Linked DNA regions of Sagittula stellata E-37. The protein of the gene in region 1 binds, or shares a complex with, the protein of each later gene. Links are inferred from orthologs where the notes say so. Each region holds a gene or a part of one and is shown in the gene's direction. Other genes may lie near its edges. The genes, in order: carB and carA.

Region 1 (7,709 bases):
CGACCTGACCGGCTTCATGACGCTTCTGCTGGAAAACGAAAGCTACAACCGGATGCCGGGGTGGTACATGGGCGCGCTGAAGGCCCGGACCGCGCTGCGCGGCGTCATCCAGCGCAACAACCCGCTCAAGTCGAAGCGGAACGTGGCGCATCACTACGACATCTCCGACGATCTCTACGCGCTCTTCCTCGACCGAGACATGCAGTATTCCTGCGCCTACTGGCCGCGGCCCGACATGACCCTGGACGAGGCGCAGGACGCCAAGAAGGCGCATATCGCCGCGAAGCTGAGGATCGAGCCGGGGATGCGCGTGCTGGACATCGGCTGCGGCTGGGGTGGGCTGGGGCTGACGCTGGCGCGCGACCACGGCGCCCGGGTGACCGGTGTGACCCTGTCGGAGAACCAGCTTGCCACCGCGCAGGCCCGCGCCCGTGCCGAAGGGCTGGAGGACGTGACCGATTTCCGCCTGCTGGACTACCGCAAGCTGGACGAGACCTTCGACCGGGTGGTGTCGGTGGGGATGCTGGAACACGTGGGCGCGCCGCATTTCGACGAGTATTTCGCCAAGGTCGCGGACCTGATGGGCGCGGACGGCATCGCGCTGATCCATTCCATCGTGAAATCCGGGCCGCCGCGCGCCAACAACCCCTGGATCGACCGCTATATCTTCCCGGGCAGCTATGCGCCCTCCGCCTCCGAAGTTTATGGCGCGATCGAGAAGGCCTGGCTCTTCCAGTCCGACGACGAGGCGCTGCGCCTGCATTACGCGAAGACGCTTCACGCCTGGCGCGAGCGGCTCGATGCGCAGGCCGACCGGATCGAGGCGATGTTCGATACGCGGTTCGTGCGCATGTTCCGTTTCTACCTGACCTCGATGGAGGTGTCCTTCCGCATCGGCACGCTGCACGTCCAGCAATGGCAATTGGCAAAGCGCATGGACGCGGTGCCGATCACCCGCGACTATCTTTATGTGCCCGAGGCGGAGGAGCACCGCCTGGCCGCGGAGTGAGCCCGACGCGGCGGTGCGCGGGCGGCGGGTGCGGGACGCCTCCGGCGGGGAGGTATTTATCGCCAAGATGAAGGAGGGGGCGCGTCGTGTGCCCCGTGCCCCTTTCGGGCTGTTTGGCGGCTTGGCTCTCATTGCGTCAGCTTGGGGGTTGAACCCGCGCGGCGCCTGTCTATAACCCGCCACAATTTGCGGGCCGGACAGGCGAGTCCATGCCCCGCTGAAACACGCCGCCAGACGAGGTCTTCCATGCCCAGACGTACCGATATCAAATCCATCATGATCATCGGCGCCGGACCCATCGTCATCGGACAGGCCTGCGAGTTCGACTACTCCGGCGCACAGGCCTGCAAGGCGTTGCGCGAAGAGGGATACCGGGTGATCCTGGTGAACTCCAACCCGGCGACGATCATGACCGACCCGGGGCTGGCGGACGCCACCTACATCGAGCCGATCACGCCGGAGGTGGTGGCCAAGATCATCGAGAAGGAGCGGCCCGACGCGCTTCTGCCGACAATGGGCGGGCAGACCGGCCTGAACACCTCGCTCGCGCTCGAAGAGATGGGTGTGCTGAAGAAATACGGCGTCGAGATGATCGGTGCCAAGCGCGAGGCCATCGAGATGGCCGAGGACCGCAAGCTGTTCCGCGAGGCGATGGACCGCATCGGCCTGGAAAACCCCAAGGCCACCATCGTCACCGCGCCCAAGACCGCATCGGGCAAGTTCGATCTGGACGCGGGCGTCTCCAAGGCGCTGGAAACGCTGGATTACGTCGGTCTGCCGGCGATTATCCGTCCCGCCTATACGCTGGGCGGCACCGGCGGCGGCGTGGCCTACAACCGCGAGGATTACATCCACTACTGCCGTTCGGGCATGGATGCCTCTCCGGTGGGGCAGATCCTGGTGGACGAGTCGCTGCTGGGCTGGAAGGAGTTCGAGATGGAGGTCGTCCGCGACAAGGCGGACAACTGCATCATCGTCTGCTCCATCGAGAACGTCGACCCGATGGGGGTGCACACCGGCGACAGCATCACCGTGGCGCCGGCGCTGACGCTGACCGACAAGGAATACCAGATCATGCGCAACGGCTCCATCGCCGTGCTGCGCGAGATCGGGGTGGAGACCGGCGGGTCCAACGTGCAGTGGGCGATCAACCCCGAGAATGGCCGCATGGTGGTGATCGAGATGAACCCGCGCGTCTCGCGGTCCTCGGCGCTGGCGTCGAAGGCCACCGGTTTCCCCATCGCCAAGATCGCCGCAAAGCTGGCCGTGGGCTACACGCTGGACGAGCTGGACAACGACATCACCAAGGTCACGCCCGCCAGCTTCGAGCCGACCATCGACTATGTCGTCACCAAGATCCCGAAGTTCGCCTTCGAGAAGTTCCCCGGGTCCGAGCCGAAGCTGACCACCGCGATGAAGTCGGTGGGCGAGGCGATGGCCATCGGCCGCACGATCCACGAATCCATGCAGAAAGCGCTCGCTTCGATGGAAGCCGGGCTGACCGGCTTCAACGAGGTCGACATTCCAGGCCTGAAGGAAGGCCATTGGGAATCGGTCGGCAGCGAAGGCAAGGCGGCCGTCGTCAAGGCGCTGTCCGAGGCCACCCCTGACCGTCTGCGGACCATCGCGCAGGCCATGCGCCACGGCCTTTCGGATATCGAGATCCAGGGCGTCACCGCGTACGACCCGTGGTTCCTCGACCGTATCCGCGAGATCGTCGAGGCCGAGGAAGAGGTGCGCCGCGACGGTCTGCCGGTCACCGAGGACGGGCTGCGCCAGCTCAAGATGCTCGGCTTCACCGACGCCCGTCTGGCGGAGCTGACCGGCCGGACCGAGGGGCAGGTGCGCCGCGCCCGCCAGAACCTCGGCGTCAATGCCGTTTTCAAGCGCATCGACACCTGCGCCGCCGAATTCGAGGCGCAGACCCCCTACATGTATTCGACCTACGAAGAGCCGATGATGGGCGAGGTCGAATGCGAGGCGCGCCCCTCGGACCGCAAGAAGGTGGTCGTGCTGGGCGGCGGTCCGAACCGGATCGGGCAGGGGATCGAGTTCGACTACTGCTGCTGCCACGCCTGCTTTGCGCTGGCCGATGCGGGCTACGAGACGATCATGATCAACTGCAACCCGGAAACCGTGTCGACCGACTACGACACCTCCGACCGGTTGTACTTCGAACCGCTGACATTCGAGCACGTGATGGAAATCATGCGGGTCGAGCAGGAACGCGGCACGCTGCACGGCGTGATCGTCCAGTTCGGCGGTCAGACGCCCCTGAAGCTCGCCAACGCGCTGGAAGAGGCGGGCATCCCGATCCTCGGCACCACGCCCGACAGCATCGACCTGGCGGAAGACCGCGACCGGTTCCTGAACCTCGTCAACGAGCTGGGCCTGAAGCAGCCGAACAACGGCATCGCCTCCACCGACGAAGAGGCCTTTGCCATAGCAGCCAAGATCGGCTTCCCGCTGGTGATCCGCCCCTCCTACGTGCTGGGCGGCCGCGCGATGGAGATCGTCCGCGACATGGACGGGCTCAAGCGCTACATCCGCGACGCCGTGGTCGTTTCCGGCGACAGCCCCGTCCTGCTGGACAGCTACCTCTCCGGCGCGACCGAACTGGACGTCGACGCGCTGTGCGACGGGGAGAACGTGCACGTCGCGGGCATCATGCAGCACATCGAAGAGGCCGGCGTGCACTCCGGCGACAGTGCCTGCTCGCTGCCGCCCTACTCCCTGTCGAAGGACCTGATCGAAGAGGTCAAGCGCCAGACGGAGGCGCTGGCCCGCGCGCTCAACGTCGTCGGCCTGATGAACGTGCAGTTCGCGATCAAGAACGGCGAAATCTACCTGATCGAGGTGAACCCGCGCGCCTCCCGCACCGTGCCCTTCGTGGCCAAGGCGACGGACAGCGCGATTGCCTCCATCGCCGCGCGCCTGATGGCCGGAGAAAAGCTCTCGGCCTTCCCGCTGCGGCCGTCCTATGCCGCCGACATAGACTACGACACCGACGTGCCGATGGCCGATCCGATGACGCTGGCCGATCCGGACATGCCGTGGTTCTCGGTCAAGGAGGCGGTGCTGCCCTTCGCCCGCTTCCCCGGCGTGGACACCATCCTCGGGCCCGAGATGCGCTCGACCGGCGAGGTCATGGGCTGGGACAAGTCCTTCCCGCGCGCCTTCCTGAAGGCCCAGCTTGGCGCGGGCACGCACCTGCCGACCGAAGGCGCGGTCTTCCTGTCGATCAAGAACGACGACAAGACCCCGGAGATGGTCGAGGCGGCGCAGATCGTGTCCGACCTCGGCTTCCGCCTGATCGCCACCAGCGGCACGGCGGCCTTCCTGTCGGAGCACGGGCTGACCTGCGACACGGTGAAGAAGGTCTACGAGGGCCGGCCGAACATCGTCGACCTGATGAAGGACGGCGGCGTGCAATTGGTGCTGAACACCACCGAAGGCTCCGCCGCGGTCGAGGATTCCCGCGAAATCCGCTCCGTCGCCCTCTACGACAAGATCCCCTACTTCACCACCGCCGCCGGCGCCCACGCCGCAACGCTGGCCATGAAGGCCCGGGAAGAGGGCGAGTTGGTGGTGAAGTCGCTGCAGGGGTGACGGTGCAAACGCTTGGGGGCACCCGTCACCGGTGCCGCTGAGCATGCGGACGAGGGCGGTTTCACGTCGGTGATGGCGCGGAATTGGCCGGACGATTTGGGACTTTGGCCAACGCCTGTCGAAAGGCATGGCATCCGTCCGAAGGTTTGCGGCAAGTCTTTCCTTACATGCAAGCGGGGCCTCCATGGAGGTGGCCCCGCAGCACCGGCGACACCTTCATGGCGATTGCTTCGGCTTGCTCAAGGCGATCAGCTTGCTATCTAGGCGGCTTTCAGACCGCGCCCGGAAGAGCCGTGTTTACCGGTCGCGTTCGCCGGGACGACTGCGCCCCTCACCACCGCCAGTCGAACGTCCGGATAACCTTCACGCTGACCGATCCGCTGTCTCGGTCCTGCACCACCGGGGAATCGGCCGCGTCGCCCACCAGCCGGTTCCAGCCGAGCGCGCCCTCGACCGCCCAGGCTTCGGAGAAGTCGTGCCGCACGGTGAACTCCAGCCCCGCCGTGTACAGACCGCCGTCCGCCGAATAGGCTGGCAGCGCCGCGCCGGTGGGGACGGCGAAATAGGTGTCCATGTATTCGTCGTTGGCAAACGACAGGCGCGGGCCGAAGCGGACCTCCGTGCCCTGACCGTAGTCGTGGATCACGTCCGAGCCGAGGTCGCCGACCACGCCGTCGTGCCCGGTGACACCTTTGCGGACCGCGCCCCAGACCTCCACCGTGGGCCAGCGGTAGGACACCCGGCCACCCAGTTCAAAGGCCGCGTCCACGTCGTCGATGCCGGTCAGGCGGGAATAATCGGAGGCCTTGCGTTCCGCGAGGTAGCGGAAGGACGGGCCGAAGCCAAAGCCCATGCCGTCGCCCCTGTCGACGTTCAGACCCAGCAGGCGGAACGTGGATACCGACGCGCCCAGTGCCGGACCGACAACGTATTCGTCCGACCCCTCGTAGGCCGGGCCGGACTGCACGCCAAGGCCCAGTTCGAAGGTCAGCGCGCGCTCCTGCGCGGCGGCGGGCAGGGCCGAGGCGGCCAGCGCCAGAACGGAAAGCCGGTAGGTCAGCGTCATCGGATCGGTCTCCAGGGTAAATCACTTGGACGCAGCCTAGCACGCGGACACCCGGGGGCCAGCCGTCCCGGTACGAAAGCACGGTGACCGCGTCCCTATCACGCAGTCGTGATGACCCCTTTGCGACCGCCGGGCAGGAATATGCCCGAAACCGGCAAGAGGCGCCGAAATCCCGATTCGCGGGTGGCAGGTATGGTTAACAACCGGCCGGTTCGACCCCCTGAACCGGCCGGGACTCACCATAACGAAGCGTTAACCGGGCTGGGTTAAGCCTCCGCACGCTGCATTGACCTGCGCGCTCTCCACATCGCGCTCCGGCTCTGCTACAGGACAGCGCAGCACAGTCCGGAGGCGCAGATCATGAAACCCGTCATCCTCACCATTCTCGACGGCTGGGGCCTGCGCGAAGAGACGGCGAACAACGCCCCCGCGCTGGCGAAAACCCCGACAATCGACAGGCTTATGGCGACTTGTCCGCATGCCACGCTGATCACCCACGGTCCGGACGTGGGCCTGCCGACCGGGCAGATGGGGAACTCCGAAGTGGGGCACACCAACATCGGCGCGGGCCGGGTGGTGGCCATGGACCTCGGCCAGATCGACCTCGCCATCGAGGACAAAAGTTTCTTCGAAAACAAGGCGATCCTCGATTTCTGCGGTGCCGTTAACGAAGCGGGCGGCAAGGTGCACCTGGCGGGCCTGACGTCCGACGGTGGGGTGCACGCCCATGTCAGCCACATGATTGCCGCCGCGAAAATGATGCGGGATCAGGGGCTTGAGGTCTGGCTGCACATCCTGACGGACGGTCGCGACACCGATCCGAAATGCGCGCTCAAATATATCGCTAACCTTCGTAAAGAGCTGGACATCCCCGAGGAGAACACCGGGCCGGTGCGCTTTGCCTCGGTCATCGGGCGATACTACGCCATGGACCGCGACAACCGCTGGGAACGGGTGGAGGCGGCCTACCGCGCCATGACCGCCTACGCAGACAGCGACGCCGACGCCTTCCCGAACGGCGGCACGCACCCCACGCCAGAGGCCGCGATCAAGGCCGGTTATGACCAGCGGGGCGAGGGCGACGAGTTCATCAAGCCTTCTGTCATTGAGGGATATCAAGGGTTTGGAGAGGGCGACGGCCTGTTCTTCCTGAACTTCCGGGCGGACCGAGCGCGGGAAATCCTCGCCGCCATCGCCGCGCCGGACTTCGACGGTTTCGCGCGTGAGAAGCCCGCGCTGTCTGCCTGCCTCGGGATGGTCCAATACTCCGAGGCGCATGAAAAATACATGACCACCGCCTTTCCGAAGCGCGAGATCGTTAACACTTTGGGCGAATGGGTGGCGAAGCACGACAAGACGCAGTTCCGGCTCGCCGAGACGGAAAAGTACCCGCATGTGACCTTTTTCCTGAACGGCGGCAAGGAAACTCCGGAGCCGCACGAAGACCGCTTCATGCCGAAGTCGCCCAAGGTCGCGACCTACGACTTGCAGCCGGAAATGAGCGCGGGCGAGGTCACGGAGAAGTTCCTTGATGCCATCGGCAAAGGGTATGACCTGATCGTCGTGAATTACGCGAACCCCGATATGGTCGGCCACACAGGCGATCTGGACGCGGCCATCAAGGCCTGCGAGGCGGTGGACCATGGCCTTGGTCAAGTGGTTGAGAAGCTGGAACAAACCGGCGGCGCGCTGCTGGTGATCGCCGATCACGGCAATTGCGAGACGATGGTCGATCCGGAAACCGGCGGTCCGCACACGGCGCATACGACGAACCTGGTGCCGGTTATCCTGTTCGGTGGACCGGACGGCGCGTCCCTGGCGGACGGGCGGCTTGCCGATGTGGCGCCGACGTTGCTGGCTTTGATGGACCTTCCGCAACCCGATGAAATGACAGGAAAAAGTCTGATCCGTTGAAACGCCTCGCGCTCCTTCTGACACTGGCCGCCACGCCGCTTGCCGCGCAGGACGCGGGCGAAGATGCGCGCCGCGCGGCAGAAGCGCTCGAAGCTGCCTCGGTGCAGCTCG
Region 2 (6,675 bases), 3.0 Mb from region 1 along the record:
GATCTTCCTCATTCCGCTGGTCGGGCCGGAGCAGGTCGGCGACTGGCGTGCCGTCAACATCCGCCTGCGCGCCACGCTGCAATGCATGATCGCGCAGGACGATCCGCACTGGCAGGCCATCGTCTGCTGCCAGGAACGGCCCGCCCTGCCGGACGACCGCCGCATCCATTTCCTGCCCTTCGACGATCCCACCCCCGGCAATGACAAGTGGCGCAAGCTGGCGGCGCTCTACGGACAGCTCGACCGGCTGGACACCGGCCCCTCCTATGTCATGAGCTTCGACGCCGACGACCTCATGCGCCAGGGCATGGTGCGCGAGATGCTGCGCCGGCAGGCCCCGGGCGGCTACCTTGTGCAGCAGGGCCTCGTGATGGACGACGCGACCGGGGTGATCGCGCTCGCCGATGCGCCGACCCTGCGCGAACCGATGCGGAAACCTTTCTGGAAGCTCTGCGGAAGTTGCGCGGCGGTGGCCCACGATCCGGACCTGCCGCAGTCGGCGGGCTTTCTTCAGGCGATGACGCAGCACGAACACCGGATGTTTCCCTACCTCGCCGCGCTGGCGGGCCACCGGCTGGCGCCCCTGTCCTTCCCGGCGGTGCTTTATGTCCTGAACCACGGAGAGAACTTCGGCGCGCGGCGCGGGCGCGTCAGCTTCAAGACGAAATTCGTGGAGCGTTTCCGCATCGACGACCCGGAGGAACTGGCCCGCATCGCGCAGGGATTTCCCCTGCCCGAGGAGCTGCCCGAGGATCTCGCCGCCATGGAGCCGGCACAGGGACAGGCGGGACAGAATCCGGACGCACAACCGGTGTAGGGCGGGGCTGCGCGCCGCCTGCCTTCGTTAACCGTTTGTGACGCAACGTCCTTCTTGGCGCATGGACAAAGGTTAACAACCGGCCGGTTCGGCCCCCCGTTCCGGCCGGTTTTGTCCCGATATTAAGAATAAATCCCGACTTCGGGAAACCCGTGTCTGCGGGCCTTGTGCGCGCGCCCCTGCCTGCCACAAGCCCTGCCCACCGCACGGTCCGTTACCCTGGCGCGCGTTGCGTGAACGTCGGCGTTCCGGTGGCTGCGACTCGCACTTTCCCCGACCGGGGACGCGCGCAGCCCCACACCGGACCGCGCCGAACCCGACGCAGAGGTCTCATTTCTCAACCGGATGTCAGGAAAAATGACTGCGGCGTTTACCCGAATGAACGCCGCGCCCGCCGATCCTCAGGAGGCCAGCCGCGCCTTGACCAGCGGCCCCGCGGCCGCGAAATCCATCTGGCCGGTGTACTTCGATTTCAGCACACCCATGACACGCCCCATGTCGCGGATGGATTCGGCCCCGACTTCGGCCACAGCCGCATCGATCGCCGCCGAAACCTCCGCATCGCTCAGGGCGCGCGGCAGGAATTCCTCGATCACCTCGATCTCGGCCATCTCGCGCTCGGCCAGATCCAGCCGTCCGCCTTCCTCGTAGGTCTTCGCGCTCTCGCGGCGCTGCTTGACCATCTTTCCGAGGATTGCCAGCACTTCGGAGTCGTCCACGCCGTTTTCCTGCCCGTCCGCACGGGCCGCAATGTCGCGATCCTTGATCGCGGCATTGATCAGGCGAAGGGTGGACAGCCGCGCGGCGTCCTTCTCCCGCATCGCCTGCTTGACGGCCACGTTGACTCTCTCGCGCAATTCCATGCCGCAATCCCCGCGGTTATCCACATTCAAGACCCGACCCTATCCCAACCGCTGCGTCGGCGCAACTCCGCCAGATTTGCCCAAAACCCTGAAATTAAAGGGATTTACATTTTGAGAACGGCCTCTTGACCGCCTCACGGCGCGGGCTTAGGTTCCGCACGATTTGCCCACAGTCCGGAGTCGCCCCATGCCGAGCCCAAAGCCCGCGCCCACCGCATGCCTCGCCCTAGCCGACGGTACACTTTTCTACGGGCAGGGCTTCGGCGCCACCGGTCAGGTCACCGCCGAGCTGTGCTTCAACACCGCCATGACGGGCTATCAGGAAATCATGACCGACCCCTCCTACGCCGGTCAGGTCGTCACCTTCACCTTCCCGCACGTGGGCAACGTCGGTGTGAATCCCGAAGATGACGAAACCGGCGATCCGGTGGCGGCAGGCATGGTCGTCAAGTGGATGCCGACCGCACCGTCGAACTGGCGCGCGGTGCAGGGCCTGTCGGACTGGCTCTCGGCCCGTGGCCGCATTGCCATCGGCGGCATCGACACCCGGCGGCTGACTCGGGCGATCCGCCAGTCCGGCGCCCCGCATGTGGCACTGGCCCACGATCCCGAGGGCAACTTCGACATCGAGGCTTTGGTGGCCGCGGCGCGCGGTTTCTCCGGGCTGGAAGGGCTCGACCTCGCCAAGGACGTCACCTGCGCGCAATCCTACCGCTGGGACGAGATGCGGTGGGCCTGGCCGGACGGCTACGTTCGCCAGACCGATGCCCGGCACAAGGTTGTCGCCATTGATTTCGGCGCCAAGCGCAACATCCTGCGCTGTCTCGCGTCTGCCGGCTGCGAGGTGACCGTCCTGCCCGCCACGGCGACCTATGAAGACGTCATGGCGCACGCCCCGGACGGCGTCTTCCTGTCGAACGGACCCGGCGACCCTGCTGCGACCGGATCTTATGCCGTGCCGATGATTAAGGGCCTGCTGGACAACACCGATCTGCCGGTGTTCGGCATCTGCCTGGGCCACCAGATGCTTGCGCTGGCGCTGGGGGCACGGACGATCAAGATGAACCACGGTCACCACGGCGCCAACCACCCCGTGAAGGACATGGAAACCGGCAAGGTGGAAATCACCTCCATGAACCACGGTTTCGCGGTGGACAGCCAGACCTTGCCCTCCGGCGTGCTTGAAACCCACGTATCGCTGTTCGACGGCTCCAACTGCGGAATACGCGTGGCCGACCGCCCGGTGTTCTCTGTCCAGCACCACCCGGAGGCCAGCCCGGGGCCGCAGGACAGTTTCTACCTGTTCGAACGTTTCGCCGCATCCATGGCCCACGCCTGATCCGGTTCCATCGGTCTCTCACGACAGGGACTTCAAAGCATGCTCCGGCCCCGACGCTCTCTGCGCCGGGGCTTTTTACGTTCCCATCTGTGCCCGCTAGTCCAGCGGCTTGGCGGGCACGGCAAAGGCACGGTCGCGCCTATGGACGGCAAGCCTGCGCTGTCGCGCCGGTGCGGCTTTTCCATTTGTTCACAATCATCAAGGGTGGCAGTTAACGCATTGCCGCACACGGGGAAATATTTGCCGCACCCAAACCGGCGTTAAACGCATCTTAAATCCCGTTCGCGACACTCCCGGCAGGCAAAGCCGGACCCTCCATGACCCAGACCCGCCTCTTGTTGACGGACGTCACCCTCGCGCAGGCTCGCGGGCCAAGGGGTCAGCCGGTCAGCCACATCCTCATGGAGGCCGGGGCCGTCGCACCCGGCACGATGCTTGGTGCGCTGGCGGAGTCCGCTCGACTGCATCAGCCGGTTTCCACGGTCGTCATGGCAGAGGCGCTCGCCACACGAAAGGACGTTGCCGAAGCCCAGGCACGGCACTATGGCGCCATGGCCCTCGACCGTGCGGCCCATCCCCCCGATCCCGCGTTGTCACATCTGCTGCCCGCCAATTTCTGCCTTGCTCACGGCGTCCTGCCGTGGATCCGCATCGGGGATACACTCGTCCTCGCCACCGCTCGCCCGGAGCACTACGACGACCTTCTGGAATTGCTCCCGCCCGACATCGGACCTGTCGTCATGGCTGTCGCGACCGAAGCGGACATCCACGACGAAATCGCCCAACGACACGGCAATGCCATGGCCGCAGCCGCCGAAAACTGGGTCCGGGAGGAGGACAGCTGCCGCGATCTCAACACCTCCAGCCCGGCGGCGACCGCACTTGCGATCCTTGCCAGCCTCATTTGTCTCTCCCTCCTTGCGACCGCGCCTGCACTGCTGTTCACCATAGGGCTCTTGCTTGCCCTTGGATCGCTGCTGGTGTCGCAGGGTATGAAGCTTGCTGCGCTCATCGCCGTTCCGCGTCGTCTGGCATCGACCCGACACACCTTGCCTCCCCATCCGCCAGTGGTTTCGATCCTTGTGCCGCTGTTTCATGAACAGGAAATTGCGCGAACGCTCGTCAAACGCCTGTCGCGCCTGACCTACCCGAAATCCTTGCTGGACGTCGTGCTCGTGCTGGAGGCGGAGGACACTGTCACGCGGACAACCGTCGACCGAACCGCCCTGCCGCCATGGATCAGGACCATCGTGGTGCCGCCCGGGCGCATACGGACAAAGCCCCGCGCCCTGAACTACGCGTTTCGCTTCACTCGTGGCGCGATTGTCGGCATCTACGACGCCGAGGACGCCCCTGCCCCCGACCAGATCGACCAGGTGGTGAGCGCCTTCGACAGCGCCCCGGCAAAGGTCGGATGCCTGCAGGGCATTCTCGATTTCTACAACCCGCGCGCCAACTGGTTGTCACGCTGTTTCGCCGTCGAATACGCAAGCTGGTTCCGCATCCTGCTGCCGGGGTTCGCGCGGATGGGTTTCGCCGTCCCGCTTGGCGGCACCACCGTCTTCTTCCGGCGCGAGGCGCTGGAGGAGGTGCGCGGCTGGGACGCCCACAATGTGACAGAGGACGCGGACCTCGGCATCCGGCTGGCCCGCTACGGCTGGCGGACAGAGATGATCCGCTCCGTCACAAGGGAAGAGGCGAACAACCGGTTCTGGCCCTGGATCAAGCAGCGGTCGCGCTGGCTGAAGGGATACGTCATCACCTGGTGGGTGCACTCGCGCCACCCTAGGCGCCTGTGGCACGACCTCGGTCCGAAACGGTTCTTCGGGATGCAGGCGCTGTTCATGGGCACGATCCTGCAATTCGCCTTCGCGCCGGTGCTCTGGTCGTTCTGGCTGATCCTCGCCGGGTTGCCTCATCCGCTGGACCCGTGGATCGGACGTGGCGGGATCCTGGCGCTGACGGTCATTTTCCTCACGGCAGAGGGAATGACGCTGCTGGTCGGCATGGCCGCCCTCGCGCGCAGCCCGCACCGAGCGCTGTTCCCCTGGGTTCCGACGCTATTCGCCTACTTCCCGCTCGGCACCGTGGCGATCTACAAGGCCCTGTGGGAAACGCTGCGGAACCCGTTCTTCTGGGACAAGACCCAGCACGGTCATTCCTCGCCCGATACGCCGGGCGCGGACATTCCCCCGGACCGAGAGCTCTGACATACGTCAGGCGCCAAGCGCCTCCTGGGTGTCGAGCTTCAGACGCGTCACGAAGGCCACCGAGATATGATCGCGCAACGCCTTGTAGGCCGCATCCTCGTCCCGCCGGGAGATCGCATCGACGATGGCCTGATGTTCGGCCATGGCGATCTCGCCCCGGCCGCGCGCCGCCAGAGAGGTCGTGGCCATCAGCGCCATCGACCGGTGCACGAGATCGAGCTGCTGGACCAGATACCGGTTGTGCGACGACAGGTGGATCATCTTGTGGAACCGCCGGTTCGCACGGCTGAGCGCCTTGGGGTCGTTCATCAGTGCGCGGTCTTCCTCGACCATCTCGGTCAGGACCTGGATTTCTTCCTCGGTGGCATGCCGGGCCGCAAGCCGCGCGGCCAGCCCCTCAAGCTCCGTCCGCACCGCATAGAGCTCGGCCATCTGGTTGTGGTCGAGCGAGGCCACGATCAGCGACCGACCGTCCCGAGCCAGAAGGCTTTGCGTTTCAAGCCGTTGCAAGGCCTCTCGGATCGGTGTCCGCGACACGCCGAAGCGGTCCGCCAGTTCGCTCTCTACAAGGCGGTCGCCTGGTCGGTAGATCCCGGAGTCGATGGCATCGAGGATCAGAGAATAGGCGTCCTTCTGGGCGGTTTTGGGTTGAGCCATGAGGGTTCCTTGCAGTCTTCGCGGCAAGTTAGACCTTTGGGGCGCTAACACACAAGCAACTTGCTTTGCCTCGATGCCGCAACAGGCATAAACTGGCGTCATGGACCGTTTTTCCCGACTGCGCACCTGGGTCTTCGACCTCGACAACACGCTTTACCCGCCTGCGATGCGGCTTTTCGACCAGATCGAGGCGAAGATGACCGCCTTCGTGATGGAAACCCTGTCGGTCTCGCACAAGGCCGCCGACGAATTGCGGCACCGCTACTGGATGGATCACGGCACGACGTTGGCCGGGCTGATGACCCATTACGGCGTCGAGCCGGAGCGCTATCTGACAGAGGTGCACGACATCTCGTTCGACGCGCTGACACCCGACCCTCATCTGGCCGAACTGATTGGCCAGTTGCCCGGACGGCGCGTGGTCTACACCAACGGCAGTGCGCCTTATGCGGCGCAGGTCCTGAAGGCGCGCGGGCTGGAACACGCCTTCGACGCGATCTATGGCGTGGAAGATGCCGACTACCTTCCGAAACCGCACGCCGATGCCTTCGCGAAGGTCTTTGCCAAGGAGTCGCTCGACCCCACACAGGCGGTCATGTTCGAAGACGACCCGAGGAACCTCGCCGTGCCGCACGGCCTTGGAATGGTGACGGTGCACGTTGCGCCCACACCTGCGCCGGCGGATCACATTCACCATCATACCGACGATCTGACCGGGTTCCTCGACACGGTCCGGAAACGAACCGCTACATGACGCCGCGCGCGGCACGGCACAAAGGACATCCTGAC

Evidence for each region.
Region 2: the proteins of carB (region 1) and carA are in contact, whole or in part, in a solved structure (PDB 1KEE), measured with the Escherichia coli proteins. The link is inferred for Sagittula stellata E-37 from one-to-one orthologs.

Annotation. Positions count from the first base shown.
Region 1 is NZ_CP155729.1:69,760-77,468, reverse strand. What follows is about bases 917-4,818. They hold carB (carbamoyl-phosphate synthase large subunit), read left to right. Parts: upstream 917-1,255; coding sequence 1,256-4,618; downstream 4,619-4,818. Other genes in these bases: ABFK29_RS00395 (SAM-dependent methyltransferase), read left to right, coding at 917-1,009. In the rest of the region: more of ABFK29_RS00395, read left to right, coding at 1-916; ABFK29_RS00385 (MipA/OmpV family protein), read right to left, coding at 4,950-5,684; gpmI (2,3-bisphosphoglycerate-independent phosphoglycerate mutase), read left to right, coding at 6,045-7,598; ABFK29_RS00375 (murein hydrolase activator EnvC family protein), read left to right, coding at 7,595-7,709. UniProt on the Escherichia coli protein: Large subunit of the glutamine-dependent carbamoyl phosphate synthetase (CPSase).
Region 2 is NZ_CP155729.1:3,091,691-3,098,365, forward strand. Bases 1,076-3,943 are described here. They hold carA (glutamine-hydrolyzing carbamoyl-phosphate synthase small subunit), read left to right. Parts: upstream 1,076-1,867; coding sequence 1,868-3,019; downstream 3,020-3,943. Other genes in these bases: ABFK29_RS14685 (GatB/YqeY domain-containing protein), read right to left, coding at 1,219-1,680; ABFK29_RS14695 (glycosyltransferase family 2 protein), read left to right, coding at 3,337-3,943. In the rest of the region: ABFK29_RS14680 (hypothetical protein), read left to right, coding at 1-817; more of ABFK29_RS14695, read left to right, coding at 3,944-5,229; ABFK29_RS14700 (GntR family transcriptional regulator), read right to left, coding at 5,236-5,886; ABFK29_RS14705 (pyrimidine 5'-nucleotidase), read left to right, coding at 5,987-6,640. UniProt on the Escherichia coli protein: Small subunit of the glutamine-dependent carbamoyl phosphate synthetase (CPSase).